Gimesia maris: one gene and its partner. The protein of the gene in region 1 binds, or shares a complex with, the protein of each later gene. Links are inferred from orthologs where the notes say so. Each region holds a gene or a part of one and is shown in the gene's direction. Other genes may lie near its edges. The genes, in order: accB and accD.

Region 1 (9,171 bases):
TGAGCATCACCAGCTGTTTGATGCCCGCCTGATGCAGGTCTTTGACGACAGCCGCTGAGGTTTCACGTACCTGATCGGCTAATGCGATGAAGCCGCAGACGTGAGATTCGTTACCGATGACCACCACCGTCTGTCCGGCGTTGGAAAGGGCTTCCAACTGCTGGTGCACTTCGGCCGTTTCTTCGTTACGTTCTTCCAGATAGCGATGCGAGCCCAGCCAGAATTCTCTGCCGTTAATCGTTGCGGTAGCGCCTTTGCCCTGTATGATCTGGTAGTCTTCTGCCGCCTGATAGGAGACCTGCTGTTGTGCTGCTGCATCCAGAATGGCGACTGCCAGGGGATGGTTACTGTGCGCTTCCAGGGCGGCTGCCCGTTCGAGTAACTCGGATTCGGTGTGTCCGTTCAGCGGGGCAATTATTGTCACGACTGGTCTGCCTCGTGTGAGTGTGCCGGTCTTATCCAGCGCCAGTGCTTTCAGATGAGCGGGTGTTTCGACAAAGACACCCCCTTTGATCAGCACGCCATTTCGCGCTGCCGCTGCCAGTGCTGCGACGATGCTGACGGGTGTGGAAATCACCAGCGCACACGGACAGGCGATGACCAGCAGTACCAGAGCACGATAGATAGCGTTATCCCAGCTGACCTGAAACAGCGTGGGCAAGGTGATCAGAATGAGCAATGCGAGGGCCATGACAATGGGGGTATAGACTTTGGCAAACTTTTCAACCCAGAGTTCCGAAGGGGCCCGCTTCGACTGGGCTTCTCCGACCATGCGAATAATTTGGGCCAGGATCGTGTTTTCTGCCAGCTTGGTACATTTCGCTTCCAGCAGTCCATCGCCGTTAATTGTACCGGCATAAATTTCGTCCGTCTCCCGTTTGCCGACCGGAATGGATTCTCCTGTGATGGGTGCCTGATTGACTTCACTGATCCCTTTGGTAACTTCGCCATCCAGGGGGATTTTTTCGCCGGGCCGGATAATAAAGGTGGTGCCGACTTCGACGGATTCGGCATCCACGGTGATTTCATTGCCGTCGGCACCGCGAATGCGGGCGATGGGTGTGGATAAATCCATCAGCGCGGCGACAGCGCGGCGTGCGCGGCCGACACTCCAGGCTTCGAGCAGTTGTGAGAAGGCAAACAGAAATGCGACGGCTGCCGCTTCGAACCATTCATCTATGAAGAGTGCGCCGACGACAGCAGTAAACATCAGCAGGTTCATATCGGGACGCAAACGCTTGAGGGAAAACCAGGCTTTGGGCAACACAAACCAGATACCGGCGATGATGGCGGCCAGATATTGCAGGCGGACCGGGAGCGGCATTGCGCCATGCGCCGCCTGCTCCGCGCCCAGGGCGGCTCCAAAACTGCCCGTCAGAAAAACGTGTGTCAGAAAAGCGGTTCCCATGCAGATCCCGCTGAGAGTGGTCAGTATGGTTCTGCCCTGCCGGGACCAGAGTGTGCCTTTCTCGGACTGTTTCACTTTCTCGTTCCAGAGTTCGGCGCGCATGCCGGTCTGGCTGATGGTTTGCATGATCGATTCCGCGGTGACGTCTTCTGGTTGAGAACGAACTGTCATTCTTCTGTTAAGCACATCAAAGAACAGATGTTCTTCACCGCCGACCAGGGGAGAGAGTTCCCGTTTGAGAATGGTCACTTCTTCGACACAATCCATATCCTGAATTTTGAAAATCAGTTCGTTGGCTGGTTCATTCATGCAGAATCGATATTCAGAAAAGAGAGTGAGGAATCAGATGAGAATTCAGAGCTTCTGTATGCTGAAATCATAGCACTTCAAACCGGGAAACTGAAACTTCGGTTTTTTTTCTTCGCAAAATTCTGCTAAAAGAGATAAGATCCGCCATGATCGTTTTAACCGGTAATTCATGAGCGGAAGAAAATCAGACCACCCACTGTTTTCAAAACATAATTGACTGACATCATCGATAAAGGATCGACATGAGTAAAGATTATCTGGCTGCCCGCAGAAAAAAACTGATTTCGCTGCTGAAACGCAGGGGGGCCGAAGCAATGCTGATTACCAGCGAAACAAACGTGACTTACCTGACCGGATTCAGCGGGGATTCGAGTTTTCTGCTGATCGGCAAGGGGCAGACGGTGTTGATCAGTGACGGGCGGTACACGACCCAACTGGAGGAAGAATGTCCGGATCTGGATGTCTACATTCGTAAAGCGACCGAATCGATGATTGCGGCGGTGGAGCAGGTGCTCAAGAAATCGCATCTGCCCCAGCTGGGATTTGAAAGCCATATTGTGACCTGTGAACTGCTGGATGCGATGAGTGGCATTACTCCTGCCGCCCAGTGGATCCCGATTGCCGGGCTGGTGGAAGAACTGCGGATGATCAAAGACGCGTCGGAAATTCAGGAGATTCGCGAAGCCGTTCAGCAGGCCCAGCGCGGTTTTGAAGTGTTTCGGGCGATGCTGACTCCTGAGATGTCAGAACTGCAGGGGGCCCACGAACTGGAACACGCAATGCGACGGTTCGGGGCCCGGCAGGCGGCCTTCGATCCGATTGTCGCTGTGGGAGAGCGGGCAGCCTTACCGCATGCGATGCCGACGGAAAAGCTGCTTGCTGACTCGCCATTTTTACTGGTGGACTGGGGGGCGATGACTCAGAAAGGATATCGGAGTGATCTCACGCGGATGATCATTCACGGGAAACCACCGGCCAAACTGAAAAAAGTGTATCAGACAGTTCTGAAGGCACAGCTGGCGGCAATCAAAGCAATCCGGCCCGGAGTGCTCTGTCGGGACGTGGATCGAGTCGCGCGGGCTGTCATCGAAAAAGCCGGTTATGGCAAGCAGTTCACGCATAGCCTCGGACATGGGATTGGTCTGGATATTCATGAAGGCCCCCGCCTGGGGGGAAATGTGCCAACGGAACTGAAGCCGGGCATGATCGTGACGGTTGAGCCGGGTATTTATCTCCCTGGCTGGGGGGGCGTGAGAATTGAAGATGATGTACTGGTTACGCGGAAGGGACATGAGGTTATGACCAGTGTTCCCAAAGATTATGAATCAGCTTCCCTCTGAGGGGGAAAGAAATAGTGTTCGGATGTGTGTTGATTGCGTTTCGTTCTAATTTGGATCATGAGGTCACCTTAAATGATCGTTAAAGGTATTAGGACAGGAACTTACGTTGCAGAGGCTTTGTCGGGAAAACGTGCCGGGTTGTGCCCGAATTTATTAGAGAAACTCCCCCGTTTCTCTTGGTTTTCTGATACGATTTGGCTTAGAATCTGGTTCTTAACATGTCAGGCGGGGTAGAGCGTGCGCGCAAGACGTAAGCGTTTGGTCCCTTTCCCATATGGTCAGCTGATAGAGTGAAAATCTGGAACGCGTTGCTGAGGGACGTTATTGTCAATCCGTCCTTAGTTTACAGCAGGCAATGCGAGTGCAGCATGAGAATACGAAATTAAGGTAGGTCAATGGCAAAAAACGAGGTGCCGAAAGGCGAACCTTTCGATTTGGAAAAACTTCAGACTCTGTTTGAAATGATGGAAAAGCACGGACTGACCGAGGTCAATCTGAAGCGCGGCGAAGAGACCTGGAAATTGCGTCGTGGGCCACAGGAGACCGTTTCGATGGTTCCGGCACCGATGCAACATGCAGTTCCTGCTCCCGTGGCCGCTCCTGCAGCCGCTCCGGCTCCTCCGACAGAAGCGGCACCAGCTGCTGATGCCGGTCCTGTGATCAAGAGTCCGACTGTGGGTACGTTCTATGCCTCTCCGAGTCCTGACGATCCCCCGTTTGTCAGCGTGGGTTCCAAAGTGGGCTCAGATACCATTGTCTGTATCGTCGAAGCGATGAAAGTCTTCAATCAGATTCCAGCTGAGATGAATGGAACGATTACGGAGCTTCTGGTGAAAGATGGCGAAGCGGTCGAATTCGGCCAGCCTCTGTTCCGGATCTCCCAGGGCTGAAGCCTGTTATCGTAGAAAGTTCGCGATGAAGCAGGTCATGCTGTTGCGTTCAGAAACTCAGATGTAGTGTCCTTTTACCAAGTCAAAAACACATGTTTCAAAGAATACTGGTTGCAAACCGAGGTGAGATCGCACTGCGGGTGATACGTGCCTGTCGTGAAATGGGAATCGAAACTGTTGCGGTTTTCAGTGAAGCAGATCGGGACGCACATTATCTTTCACTGGCCGACGAGGCGATCTGCATTGGACCGCCGGCAGCGACCGACAGCTACCTGATGATCAATCGGATTATCAGTGCTGCTGAAATCGGTAATGTGCAGGCGATTCACCCCGGTTACGGGTTCCTGGCGGAAAATGCACACTTCGCGGAAGTCTGCCGCAGCTGTAATATCGAATTCATCGGCCCGCCTCACGAAGCGATGGCTCAACTCGGCGATAAAGTCTCTGCCCGGGAAATCGCCAAGGCTGCCAACGTGCATGTGTCACCGGGGACCGAGGGGCTGGTGACGGATGAAGCAGAAGCACTCAAGGTCGCCCAGGAGATCGGTTACCCCGTACTGATCAAAGCGACCGCCGGCGGTGGCGGTAAAGGGATGCGGGTGGCCCGCAATGATATCTCACTGAAAGCCGGACTCAAAGCGGCTGCCGCGGAAGCTGAAGCCGCCTTCAAAAATTCCGGCGTCTATATCGAAAAATACATCGAAAATCCCAGGCACGTCGAAGTGCAGATCATGGCCGACAATCACGGCAACGTGCTTCACCTCTGGGAGCGTGACTGCAGTCTGCAACGACGACACCAGAAACTGGTAGAAGAGAGCCCGGCTCCGAACCTGCCTCACTCGGTTCGTGAAGACATCTGTAAAGCCGCCTGTCGATTGATTGAAGCCGCTGGCTACACCAACGCCGGTACGGTGGAGTTTCTGGTCGGACCCGACAACCAGTTTTACTTCATCGAAGTCAATGCCCGGATTCAGGTCGAACATCCGGTCAGCGAACTGGTGACAGGCATCGATCTGATCAAACAGCAGATTCGGATTGCTGCCGGTGAGAAACTGGATCTGAAGCAGAAAAATATTCCCTGTCTGGGATCTGCCATCGAACTCCGTATCAATGCGGAAGATCCCGAAAATGATTTTCGTGGATCACCCGGCAAAATCACAAAGTTGCGGGTTCCCGGCGGGCCGGGTGTCCGCTTTGACTCGCATATTTACGAGGGGTACACCGTGGGCCCTTATTACGATTCTCTGATTGGCAAGCTCATTGTCCACAAACCGACGCGTGAAGAGTCGCTGGCTTGTATGAGGCGTTGCCTGGATGAGTTCGTGATTGAAGGGATCAAGACCACGATTCCCCTGGCGAAGAAGATCTTTAATCACTCGGCGTTCATTGAGGGTAAGGTCGATACCACGTTTATCGAACGAACCTGGTAAATTGTTCCCGGAGATTGGTACGACGAACATTCGGTCGTTTTGTATTGCAGCAGACCTGCGGGCATTCACTTCGCTCATCCGCCAGGGGTCCTGTGTCGGCAAAACTTCTCGGTTTCGGAAGCGAAGTTTCGCTCACTTCCTATTGTAAGCTGGTCATATTTTGAGTCTCTCAAACACAGTCAGAGACGTTACTTTTTTGAAAACAGGTACAGGTAGAATAATGAGAGTTGGTATTTTAACGGGTGGTGGAGATTGTCCTGGTTTGAATCCGGTGATTCGTGGTGCCGTACGCGTCATCTGCAATGCGGGCGGCGAAGTGTATGGTCTGCTGGAAGGCTGGCGCGGCGCGATTGAAGGTAACTACATCGAACTGAATTCAGAAAACACAGACGACATCATCTTCAAAGGGGGAACCATCCTGGGGTCTTCCCGTACCAATCCTTATAAGAATGAAGAAGAAGATGTACCCAAAGTACTGGCGACACTTGAAAAGCTGGGTCTGGACTGTCTGATCGCCATCGGCGGTGATGACACACTGGGCGTAGCCAGCAAACTCTGGAGCGATCATAAAGCCCCCGTGATCGGCTGTCCCAAGACCATTGATAACGACCTGAGTTCGACCGATGTAACCTTCGGTTTCGATACTTCCATTAATATCGTGATGGAAGCCGTCGACCGCTTGCGAACCACGGCCGAGTCACATCGGCGCATCATGGTGGTTGAAACCATGGGACGTCATGCAGGCTGGATCGCACTGTTCTCCGGTCTGGCAACGGCCGCCGATTACACGCTGGTTCCCGAACAGCCGATTGAAATGGACCGTATGATTGATGTGCTGAAACGACGTCGTGCCAACGGCAAAAAGTACGGCATTGTGATTGTCAGCGAAGGTGCCCAGTTCAGCGAGGAGTCCGGCTTGACCACCCAGGACGGCGAAGTTGACGATTTCGGTCACGTCAAACTGGGCGGCATTGGTGAAACCGTTGCCCACATGATTGAAGAACGCACCGGTTTCGAAACACGGCACGTGACTCTCGGTCACCTGCAGCGTGGTGGTTCACCCAGTGCTGCAGACCGCGTACTCGGAACTCGCTGCGGCGTACACGCCGGCTGGCTCGCTCTGAAGCATCATTTCGGTTACATGGTCGCGCTGCGGGGAACACAGATTGTTCCTGTCGCCCTGGCAGATGCGGTTGGCGAAATGCGAGCCCTCGAAAAGAACTTCCTGGAAGAAGCAGAAGTCTTCCTGCAATAAGCGGGAATATTTCAGGCACGCACAAGAGACCAGGCGCTGGCAACAGCGCCTTTTTTTACGCGCGGAGTGACGGTGCTGGTAAAACGTCCCTCTCCTGGTGAAAAAATCAGGTAGCCCCGGATGTAATCCGGGGTTGTCGCAGACAACAGGAAACTGTCAGTGAAAGCACTCTATTCAGAATCAGGTTTCCGATACTATTTTTCCCGGTCGGGTGAACTGTCTTGCCCGGACATGTAGGTAATACACGTTCGGAAACATGGGTAACACTCCCACTCCCTTTGCATTAATTACTTAACAATCCTGTCTATTTGGTAATCTCCGCTTTCTCGCTGGATTATCATGCATGCGTCTGTTTAAGATAGTAAGACTGACTCAAACCAGCTCTTCTTAACTGTAGCCTGTATTCCGCTTGAATCCGCTATAGCCTGCCAGAGCGAATCACAACGGTTCTCAACGATTTGATATTCTCCCGGAGGGACTAATGACACTACAGCGCTTGCTTCGCTTTCACACCTCACTGTTTCTGACTCTGTTCTGTGTCACTTTGTTCTTCAGCCCTCAGTCCGTTGAAGCGGGGGATAAAGGTTTCAAGCCGATCTTTGACGGCAAGACGCTCGACAACTGGGACGGCGATCCCCGTTTCTGGTCGGTGGAAGATGGCGCCATTACCGGTCGCACAACCAAAGACAACCCGACCAAAGGCAACACGTTCCTCATCTGGCAGGGAGGAACACCGGGCGACTTTGTACTGAAACTGCAATACAAAATCATCGGTCACAATTCGGGCGTGCAGTACCGCAGCTTCAGGTTACCCAATGCGGCAGACCAGTGGCGCGTGGGCGGATACCAGGCTGATATGGAAGCCGGCGATAAATATTCCGGTATTCTGTACGAAGAACGGAAGCGGGGCATTCTGGCTCTCCGCGGACAGAAGACAGAAATCGGTGAAGGTAAAAAAATTGATGTAGTCGGCTACCTTGGCGATACCAACGAAATCCAGAAGAAGATCAAAAAAGAAGACTGGAACGATTACGAAATCATCGCCCGCGGGAATCATCTGATTCATAAAATCAATGGCGTGGTGACTGCGGACGTGACGGATAACGATCCGGAACAGCGCCGTGCTGACGGCATTATCGCGTTGCAACTGCATGCCGGTCCTCCGATGGTCGTACAGTTTCGTGACATTGAACTGAAAGAGCTGCCGGCTGGCGACCAGACTTCTTCCAGGGACGGCGCTAAAAAAAAAGTAGTGCTGATCGCCGGCAAGAAGAGTCACGGTTACGGTGCTCACGAGCATCGTGCCGGCTGTCTGCTGCTGGCCGAAGCGTTGAACAACAGCGGTCTGGATATTGAGACCACTGTTGTGACGGAAGGCTGGCCTGAAGATGCCAGTGTGCTGGATGATGCCGACTCGATTGTAATTTACTGCGATGGTGGCGGACGTCATCCTTACAACGACCACCTGGATGAACTCAGCAAGCTGGCAGAAAAAGGTGTGGGGATGGTGAACCTGCATTACGGTGTGGAAGTGCCTAAAGGCGCTTCCGGCGATGCCTTTCTGCGCTGGATTGGTGGGTACTTTGAAGAATGGTGGTCGGTCAATCCACACTGGACCGCCGACTATAAAAATCTGCCCGATCACCCGATCTCGCAGGGCGTGAAACCATTCAGCATCAATGATGAATGGTATTACCATATGCGATTTCAACCTGAAATGAAAAACGTGCAGCCAATCCTGACGGCGGTTCCTCCCAAAGAAACTTTAAGTCGTCCTGATGGTGCACATAGCGGCAATCCGGATGTGCGGAAAACTGTTGGTCAGCCTCAACACATGGCATGGGCCTACGAACGCCCGGACGGTGGTCGCGGGTTTGGTTTTACCGGCGGTCACTATCACTGGAACTGGGGACATAACGATTTTCGGAAACTCGTGCTGAATGCAATTGCCTGGACAGCGCATGCGGAAGTCCCTTCACAGGGAGTCGAATCTGCATCTGTGACGGTCGAGCAGCTGGAAGCCAATCAGGATTACGAAAAACCGGACAACTATAATCCTGCCCGGATTAATGCCTTACTGAAAGAGTGGAATCAATAGACATCAATTGTTTAAACTGACCGATTGACACAGACCCGGGACAGCAACTTGAATCAATAAAAGGAAACTGACTCCATGAAGTACCGTTGGCTTGCCATCATTCCCGCCCTGCTGCTGACTACCAGTGCTGCAACATCTTTTGTATCTGCTCAGACCGAACATGATTCCAAACAGGCCGTACCCAACCTGACGGTTGCTCCCGGTCTGAAAGCGACGCTGTTTTCCTCCGAGCCGCAAATCAGCAGTCCGTCCAGTATGGATGTGGATTCCGAGGGGCGTGTCTGGATCTGTGAAGTCGTCAACTATCGCGCCAACCTGCGTGATATTCCCACGCGCAAAGAGGGAGACCGGATTCTGATTCTGGAAGATACGAACGGTGACGGAAAAGCCGACAAGACAACCGTATTTTACCAGGGCAATGATGTGAACGGATCGCAGGGG
Region 2 (9,163 bases), 2.8 Mb from region 1 along the record:
GAGTTCCTGACCTTTATGATTCGCGTAGGTTACTGTTCCTTCCGGGTTCAGAAACAGAATGGATTGAGGACTGTGTTCCACAATACCATAAAACTGATCTGTATCCTGCGACTGTTCAGTAGCCGCGCTCTGTCCCGTATTCTGTACTGAATCAATCGACATAATACTCTTCTCCTTCGGATGGTTGATCTGTGCTTCAGATCGTAAAGGTAGTTCTGAATTGGTTTGGTCATCTTGTTCTGAAATCGGCTGGTCTTCCACCAGGGAATCCACTTCTTCAAAACCGGCTCCCACTGAGCCTGATACTGCCGTTGATTGAAGCTGTTTTGCGCGACTTGAGTCTTGGGCACCTTCAATCATCGTTGTCGAAACTGCTTTGAGAGCCTGACGCCAGGTCTCTTCCAGCTCTTCACTCCATTGATCTTCAGCAAACTCTGCCAGCACTCTGAGCAGAGTATCCGTGACTGGCGGGTAGTCATCATCCTGGATGCCCATTTCGCCATGTTCTTTCCCCAACTGGTGTAACACTTTGGTCAGTGCAGGGGGGCTCTCGAGCGACTTCAAAACCAGAACCAGCGCCTGAATCAGTTTCCCGCGCTGTTCTGAAAAATCGGTATGCGTGAAATAGCGCAGCAGATCGGGGTAGTCCTCGAACAGCTTTTCATAAAACCGTTCTGCCAACTGGTCAGCACGTGGCGCAACCAGTTCGAACGATTCCCGCAATGCAGTGACATTGAGATCCACAAGCAGAGCCCTTATTCAGACACCAGATTTTAGTAAAACATCACTCAAAATTTAAAATTGTTTCCACATCCAGGATGACAAACAATCCTTCATCCAGTTGAAACACACCAATGGTCACCGCCCGCCAGTGTGGATCCAAAGTTCTTGGCACCGGCTCCATGGAGCGACCTGACACATTGATCACATCGCCAACTTCATCAACCAGCAGGCTGAAGGATTCTTCACCCACCCGCGTAACAACATTCATAGAACGGTCGTCTTCCAGGTCAGGCAGCCCCAGGCGTTTGCGCAGGCTCACGGCTGTTACAATCTGACCACGCAGATTTAACAGACCTTTGATCTCCGCGCGTGCCAGTGGTGTCGGTGAAATCACCTGCTCCGTCAACACTTCCTGAACCATATTTACAGGCATGCCCAGTAACTGGTCATCAACGCGGAACGAGACATACTGACTCGAATAATCTAACTGAGACTCCATCCCACTACCGGAATCGGTGACTGCGATGCTCATGCATTTACTCCTGTTTTATATTTCAATCGTGCAAAAGACTCATCCAGACAGGAGATCAGTTCATGCGAATTAAATTTAACCAGAAACTCATCAAAACCGGACTCCCGGGCCCGGGCCTGATCTGCAGAACTGTTTGCAGAGGTTAAAGCAATCACACTCAACTCCTGAGTATTCTGCTGAGACTTAAGCCATTCGCAGAACTCAAAACCATCCATCATTGGCAGATCCAGATCTGTAATGACGGCATGGAACCTGGAATCTTTCTCCAGAAGTTCGACAGCGGCGATGCAACTGTCCCTGGCCACTACAGAGTAGCCTTCCGTTTCCAGCGCGGTTGCCACCAATTGCCTGAAGAACATCGAATCATCCACAATTAAAACTCGAAACGATTTTTTATCTTCAACTTTTTCAAACCAGTTCGGCGTTGAGCGGGTCACGTAATATTGAGTATCAATCACATCAATCGCATTTTTGCCGATGATGGCAGTCCCCAGCACGCCCGGCCGATCTGACTGCATCCGAATTACAAGCTGCTCATCAATAATGTCTTTGATCTCATTAACCATCAGTCCCATCGAACGGTTATTTTCAGAAAAGACGATAACAGGTTGCGGATCAACGGGTTCTCCACCACCAAAACCAGCGCCTTCGATTGAAAGCAGCGGTAACAGGTTATCGCGGTATTGGACTACCTTGCGGTCTCCATTTAATTCAATACTTTCCAGCGGAAATTCTTCCAGTCGTGCGACCAGGGACAGCGGCACAGCCATTGTCACATTATCTTTCACACCGAACAGCAGCATACTGATGGTATTCCGGTCAGAACTCGCCGTTGCTTCTTCGGCAACCGATTGAGAATGAGCTGAACTCCCGCCACACTGATTAAAGATTCCTCCCACATCGAGAATCATCACCACCCGACCATCTCCCAGGATGGTCGTTCCCTGGTAGAGTCCGATATTCTTTAAGAGGCGTCCTACCGGCTTTACCACGATTTCTTCGGTATCGAAAATCCGGGAAACGATCAGTCCAAACTGATCTTCACCTACCTGAACCACCACGATGTTCGTGTCCTGCAGATCGTCATCTTTGGGAGTATCCTCTTCCAGTTGCAAAACTTCATTCAGATGCACGAGTGGTAACAGACGATCTCGCAGACGAAATACCTTTTTATCATGAATCGTCTCGATTTTTTTGCAGTCTTCTGCAGAGAGTCGAACCAGTTCCACCACGCCCAGTTGAGGGATTGCGAAAGGCTGTGAACCACTCTCCAGCACCAGTGCAGATACAATCGCCAGGGTTAACGGAATTTTAATTCTGACTGTCGTCCCTTTTCCCATTTTAGAATTGAGGTCTACAGTTCCCCCGATTTTTTCAATCTGAGTTCGAACAACATCCATGCCTACGCCGCGCCCGGAAATGGAGCTGACCTGTTCCGCTGTTGAGAATCCTGCCTGAAAGATCATGGAAAACACATGACTGTCCGTCACATGAGGTGCGTCGACTTCTTTGATTAATCCCTGTGAAATTGCCTTTTTCAAAACCCGTTCACGACTGATTCCAGCACCATCGTCCTGTATCTCGATGATGACATGTCCGCCCTCATGATACGCGTTCAAGTGAATCGTTCCCGATTCTGCTTTACCGGCTGCTTTACGAACCTCAGAGGACTCAATGCCGTGATCGGCAGAGTTCCTCACCATGTGAGTCAGGGGATCTTTGATGGCATCCAGAACGGTTCGGTCCAGTTCCGTTTCGGCCCCGGTCATTACCAGTTCGATATGTTTATTCGTCACCTGAGATAAATCGCGTACCAGACGGGGAAGCTTGTTCCACGCATTCCCGATTGGCTGCATGCGTGTCTTCATCACGCCTTCCTGCAGATCTGTTGTCACCCGATTCAAATGAGTGATGGGAGCAGCGTATTTCGACTCCTCATCCCCCCGCGCCAGTTGCAACAGTTGGTTACGTGTCAGTACCAGTTCACCCACCAGGTTCATCAGACTGTCAACCACATTCACATTCACACGAATAGACAGGTCTGCCACACTTACTTTGGAAGAACGGACTGCTCCCTCTTCGGTCCCACCTGCAGCGGGAGTCAGCGGATCTGCTGATTCTGCCAGAACCTCTGGATGAGAATCAGTGAGTGCGGCTGGTTCACTTTCATTGGAATCAGCGATGTCAGTCGGACTCGGTCCGCCGAGCGGTTTATCTTCAACCTGGTTTTCCACTGAAATGTCTTCGACTTGCCCCGAAACAGGAGCAGAAGGGGGCTGCTGAGGAGGTGACTCCAGCGGAGCTGTCGCCAGGTTAGCCAGCTCGTCCAACATCAGAGTTAAAGTCGAATGATCTGTTTTCGGTTCTTCTCCGGTTGCTTCCAGGCCCTGTAAGAGCTCTTTAATCCGGTCGATAGCCTCCAGAACCAGCGAAATCGCTCCCGGAGACACTTCGAGCATCCGCTCACGCATCTTTCCCAGAACATTTTCTGCCGAATGCGCAACTGCACCAAGATTTGTGAGACCAAGAAAACCACAGGTCCCTTTAATAGTGTGAATAGTGCGAAAGATACTGGCTATCAGCTCAGCATTCTGGGGATCTTTCTCAAGCTCTACTATTTCCGAGTCTAATTGACCTAAATTCTCCCAGCTTTCTGCCAAAAACTCCTGCAGAATATCGTCCATCAGCCCGTCCTGGTGATTAGGGAACGTAATTGAAGTGTAAATAAGACTTAGGCGTGGAGAGCTAAAATAAATACCAGCAAGAACTTATCAACATGTTTTTATGCAAAATCTGTCGATATAATCCCCCCAAAAGTACGTGATCTCCCCTTAAGCACTATCGTCATTTCTTCTTAAGCCCCTTGACCTCCTGTTATCGATAGAAGCAGAAGTGAGGGGAATTCCCCAGTATACTTAGACTCCAACAATCACAGGTGCACAGTCATTTGATTAAACAATTTATTGATATCCTATTTTGAATTAACAAATGTACTAACTGACACGAAATACTTAACTTTATTGCATAACAAAGAAATCAAAGCGAAGTCGGCGTTCGGTTGTGTGGTCGTCCTGAGACTATTACAATCCACCCCGATTGAAAGTTACCCGACAGCGGACAGAGGAGCTTTGTGGGATCGTTCCCCATCACCTCTGCCGTCAAATATACACATCTAATGGTTCATTAAACGAAGGAGTAAGTCCTGTGGCTGCGGTAAAGGTTGGTATTAATGGTTTTGGTCGTATTGGGCGTATTACATTCAGAGCACTCGCTGCTCGTCCAGAAGAATTCGAAGTAGTCGCCATCAACGACCTCGGAGATCCTAAAAAACTGGCTTGGTTGTTAAAATACGACAGTGTTCAGGGTCGTTTTCCTGGAACTGTTGACGTCGATGGAAGCGATCTGATCGTCAATGGTAAAAAAGTTCGTGTCTGTGCTGAACGTGATCCCCGTGAACTTCCCTGGAAAGAACTGGGAGTCGAAGTGGCTTTGGAGTCGACGGGCTTTTTCACAAACCGTGAAGCCGACGGAAAACCAGGTTACGACAGCCACCTGACCGCTGGAGCTCGTAAAGTTGTCATTTCTGCACCTGCGAAAGATACACCAGATATGACTGTTGTATTTGGTGTCAATGATGACCAGCTGACCTCTGAGCACATCTGTGTTTCAAATGCCAGCTGTACAACAAACTGCCTGGCTCCCATGGCCAAAGTCCTGCATGAAAACTTTGGAATTGAACACGGTTTAATGACGACCGTGCACGCTTACACCAACGACCAGCGTGTTTCAGACCAGTTGCATTCAGATCCTCTGCGGGCACGAGCCGCTGCTCTGAATATTATTCCGACAACGACTGGTGCTGCGAAAGCAGTGGGACTCGTCCTGCCAGAATTGAATGGTAAATTAACTGGGCTCAGCCTGCGTGTTCCAGTACCTGTAGGCAGTATTACTGACCTGGTCGTGAATCTGAGTAAAGATGTGACCGTCGAAGAAGTCAATGCTGCCATGAAAGCTGCTGCAGACGGCCCAATGAAGGGCATTCTGGAGTATAACACAGACCCCATCGTTTCCAGCGATATCGTGGGAAATACCCACAGCTCTATCTTTGATGCCAGCTGGACAACAGTAATTGGTGGAAAAATGCTCAAGGTCTTAAGCTGGTACGATAACGAATATGGTTATTCAAACCGGACCGCAGACATGATCGCTCGTCTGGCCCAACTATAAGCTGTATCAGAGCTTGCAGAATACAAGCCTTGATTCAGTCCGAAATTTCAGCCGAGATGAGTTTCATCTCGGCTGTTTTTCAAACCAGACAAACGTATACAGGTCAACCCGCCATTTAACTTTCGTCTAGACTCTGCTCAATCAGATTGTCAAAATGTGACGCTTACAATTAAAGCCAGTCTCATAATTTAACTGATGATGATTTCAACGTACTGACTCCAGACCGCATCCAGTTAAATAATCACAACTTCGATCTGAGATCACATGATTGTGGAATATGGGAAAATACTGCATTCAGACTGGATAATCACCCAGGCACTTGTTTTTGACTTTCCATCGTATAGTATTTCTGGAATCTATGACTAACTCAGAACTTAAGTATAAATTGAATTCGAATTCTCCCGTGATCGCACCTTCAATGCTGAAGTGTGATTTCGGTAATCTGCATCGGGAAATCGAACTGCTGGAAGATGCTGGCGCTCAAGTACTCCACTGGGATGTTATGGATGGTCATTTTGTCCCCAACCTTTCGTATGGCGCACTGTTGATTGAACGAGTCCGCTCATTGACCAGCATGGCCTTTGATGCGCACTTAATGATCAGCCATCCGGAAAAGTACATTGATGACTACATCAAAGCCGGCTGTAATTCCATCACCGTACATATCGAAGCAGTTCCCGATCCCGGTGATATTTTAAAACATTTAAATCAGTCGGGGGTCATCCCTGGCCTGGCCGTCAGTCCTGAAACTCCCCTGAGTGCTGTCGAACCCTACCTGGATCAGGCGGGCCTGGTCCTGATTATGAGCGTGGAACCCGGGTTCGGCGGACAATCCTTCATCGAATCGAGCATTGAGAAAATCAAACAGCTGAAATCAATGATTCCCGCCGACACGATACTGTCGGTCGACGGCGGAATTGCCATGGATACCATTGCTGAAACGGCCGGCGCAGGCGCCAACTATTTTGTAGTTGGAAGTGCCATCTTTGATCAGGCCGACTATTCTACAGCTGTCAGCGAACTGGCTGCAAAAGCCGGGAGCAAGACAGCTTCCTCAACTTAAAAGAGATACCTAATAATGCCAACGGTGGTGCTGATACGACCTGGTTGTACAGACTTTGATAAAGATGAACGAATACAAGGAACGCTCGACCTTCCTCTGAACGCGGAAGGTGAGGAGCAGGTCAAGAATCTCGTTGCGCAGATTGAAAACTCAGGGATAGAAACGATTATCACATCCTCTTCAGAACCAGCCCTGTCAACTGCTGAGCAGTTAGGGGAAAACCTGGGAATTCCTGTCAAGGAAAAAGAAGGGCTGAAAAATTTGAACCAGGGCCTCTGGCAGGGACTGGAGTACGAGGAAGTACGCCGGAAATACCCGAAACTGCTGAAACAATGGACCGAATCACCAGAAACAGTTTGCCCCCCCGAGGGAGAACTGGCCTCTGAAGCAGTGAAACGCGTGCAAAAAACACTACAAAAGTACCTGAAAAAGAAACAGAATTTTGCTATCGTAGCTTCTGAACCTCTGGCAACAATTATTTCCTGCCTGTTGCGAAATGAGAATAAAGATAAAATTTCTTTTGAGCACAACGGGAAATTTTGCCAGAATGAAATGTTCGAAATTCTTGAATCGCCTCCCAAAAAAAGTGATTCAAAGCAGGTAAGTTCGGACGATCAAACAGAAAAGAAGGATTCCCCCCAGGGTCAAGGAAACCACACCGAGAAGTGGCGGTTCGAGGAGGCCAAATAAGATGAGTTCAGCTCCGAAATCTAATATTGATTCATGGTTAAGTCATACTTCCCGCCCCAAACGGGGAGTACCGGAAGGGCTCTGGCAACGGTGTCCCGCCTGTAACGCCACAGTTTTCTGCAAGCAGGTCGAGCAGGGACTGGGCCTTTGTCCGGAATGTGATCATCATTTTTACATTTCAGCAGAAACCCGCATTCAGCAACTGCTTGACCCTGACAGTTTTGAAGAATGGTTTCCGGATATCACCGCCGGTGACCCGTTAGTATTTGCGGACAAAAACAAAACATACAAAGACCGGATCCTGATTGAGCAGAAGAAAACGGGCATGAAAGATGCCTGTATTGTAGGGCGTGGATATATGCGCGGTCGCCCCCTGGTGATTGGCATCACCGACTCTGCCTTCATTATGGGCAGTATGGGATCTGTAGTAGGCGAAAAGCTGACACGCGCCATCGAACAGGCGACTGCACTGAAACTGCCCTTGATCATTATCAGTGGTTCCGGCGGTGGTGCACGCATGCATGAAGGCATTTTCTCCCTGATGCAAATGGGTAAGGTCTCTGCCGCTCTCGGGCGATTCCATGATAAAGGAGGGTTGTTTATTTCGGTATTAACCAACCCTACTATGGGAGGGGTGGCTGCCAGTTTTGCCTCACTGGGGGATATTGTGGTCGCAGAACCAGAAGCACTGATCGGATTCGCCGGACCGCGGGTCGTTGAGGCTACAATTAAAAGCCCGCTGCCTGAAGGTTTCCAGACCAGTGAGTTTCTGCTTGAACACGGGTTCGTTGACCGGATTATTTCCAGACCAAAACTTCGCTCGGAACTGGCTCGCCTGATCGATTATTGTGCCTGATTTATCTGATCAGAAAACACAACGCCACCAACTGCATTGATGAGACAGGTCTTTCTTCAAAAGTATTATTTGAAGCTTTGCCTGGCAGCACTTTGCGTATTGCCTCAAAGACACTTATACTATTGGTAGTGGGCCGGTTTCTATTCTTCTGAACTTGGGATAAACCTGGTCCTGAATTCACTCTTTGCCTGCTGGTGAATACATGAACTTCTTAAAGCGTTTCTTTTCCAAAGAGTCCCGCCAGCCTCGCGTCAACATCAAGCAGCGTTTTGAACTGATCGGTCGGGTCGGGCAGGGCAGTATGTCTAAAGTCTGGCGTGCCCGTGATCTCAATTCAGGCAGGACCGTCGCGCTCAAGGTTCTCCATAAACAGAAAACGGAAGAACTGGAGGCCAGATTCGTAGGGTTAAACAAACCCAGGGAAGGCGACATTGCAGTTCAGTTTCAGCACCCTCATATTGTCAAAACATTTGAACATGGACTGACTTCCGAAGGTGAGCAGTTTCTGGTCATGGAGTTCATCGAAGGTTACAGCCTCAGTTTTCTTGTCGAAGCACAAAACGAGGACATGCGGACCAATTGTCTGAAATACATGATTCAGCTCGGCGAAGCCATTCAGTACTTCCATAATGAAAACTGGATCCACCGTGATATCTGTCCCCGCAATATCATGGTCGATAATGAACAGCAACTCAAATTAATCGATTTTGGTCTCGTAGTCCCGAATACACCGCCTTTTTTACTGCCTGGCAACCGCACTGGTACTGCTGCTTACATGGCGCCTGAGTTGATCAAGCGACAGAAGACCAGCCAGAAAATTGATATCTTTTCCTATGCTGTAACCTGCTACGAAATGCTCACCAGACAACTCCCCTGGAAGGCAGCAGAGACAATGGAGGCGGTACTCCAACACATCAATTCACCGCCAAAACCGATTCAGGAACTGCTGCCGGGAATCAACCCTCAGATTGCAGATGCGATCATGAAAGGACTGGAACTGTATCCGCAGGATCGCTGGCAGACTATTGATGAGATGCTGGTACCGTTTAAAGAAGTCTACCAGTCCCAGAAA

What was found.
Region 2: the proteins of accB (region 1) and accD are in contact, whole or in part, in a solved structure (PDB 8UXZ), measured with the Escherichia coli proteins. The link is inferred for Gimesia maris from one-to-one orthologs.

The regions. Positions count from the first base shown.
Region 1 is NZ_CP042910.1:441,893-451,063, forward strand. The notes cover bases 2,249-5,199. They hold accB (acetyl-CoA carboxylase biotin carboxyl carrier protein), read left to right. Parts: upstream 2,249-3,452; coding sequence 3,453-3,947; downstream 3,948-5,199. Other genes in these bases: GmarT_RS01655 (M24 family metallopeptidase), read left to right, coding at 2,249-3,057; accC (acetyl-CoA carboxylase biotin carboxylase subunit), read left to right, coding at 4,040-5,199. In the rest of the region: GmarT_RS01650 (heavy metal translocating P-type ATPase), read right to left, coding at 1-1,717; more of GmarT_RS01655, read left to right, coding at 1,960-2,248; more of accC, read left to right, coding at 5,200-5,377; GmarT_RS01670 (6-phosphofructokinase), read left to right, coding at 5,598-6,632; GmarT_RS01675 (3-keto-alpha-glucoside-1,2-lyase-like domain-containing protein), read left to right, coding at 7,114-8,730; GmarT_RS01680 (PVC-type heme-binding CxxCH protein), read left to right, coding at 8,806-9,171. UniProt on the Escherichia coli protein: This protein is a component of the acetyl coenzyme A carboxylase complex; first, biotin carboxylase catalyzes the carboxylation of the carrier protein and then the transcarboxylase transfers the carboxyl group to form malonyl-CoA.
Region 2 is NZ_CP042910.1:3,267,954-3,277,116, reverse strand. What follows is about bases 6,221-9,163. They hold accD (acetyl-CoA carboxylase, carboxyltransferase subunit beta), read left to right. Parts: upstream 6,221-7,236; coding sequence 7,237-8,091; downstream 8,092-9,163. Other genes in these bases: GmarT_RS12160 (serine/threonine protein kinase), read left to right, coding at 8,294-9,163; GmarT_RS12170 (histidine phosphatase family protein), read left to right, coding at 6,561-7,235; rpe (ribulose-phosphate 3-epimerase), read left to right, coding at 6,221-6,545. Outside these bases: GmarT_RS12195 (methyl-accepting chemotaxis protein), read right to left, coding at 1-744; GmarT_RS12190 (chemotaxis protein CheW), read right to left, coding at 785-1,255; GmarT_RS12185 (hybrid sensor histidine kinase/response regulator), read right to left, coding at 1,252-3,939; gap (type I glyceraldehyde-3-phosphate dehydrogenase), read left to right, coding at 4,460-5,482; more of rpe, read left to right, coding at 5,841-6,220.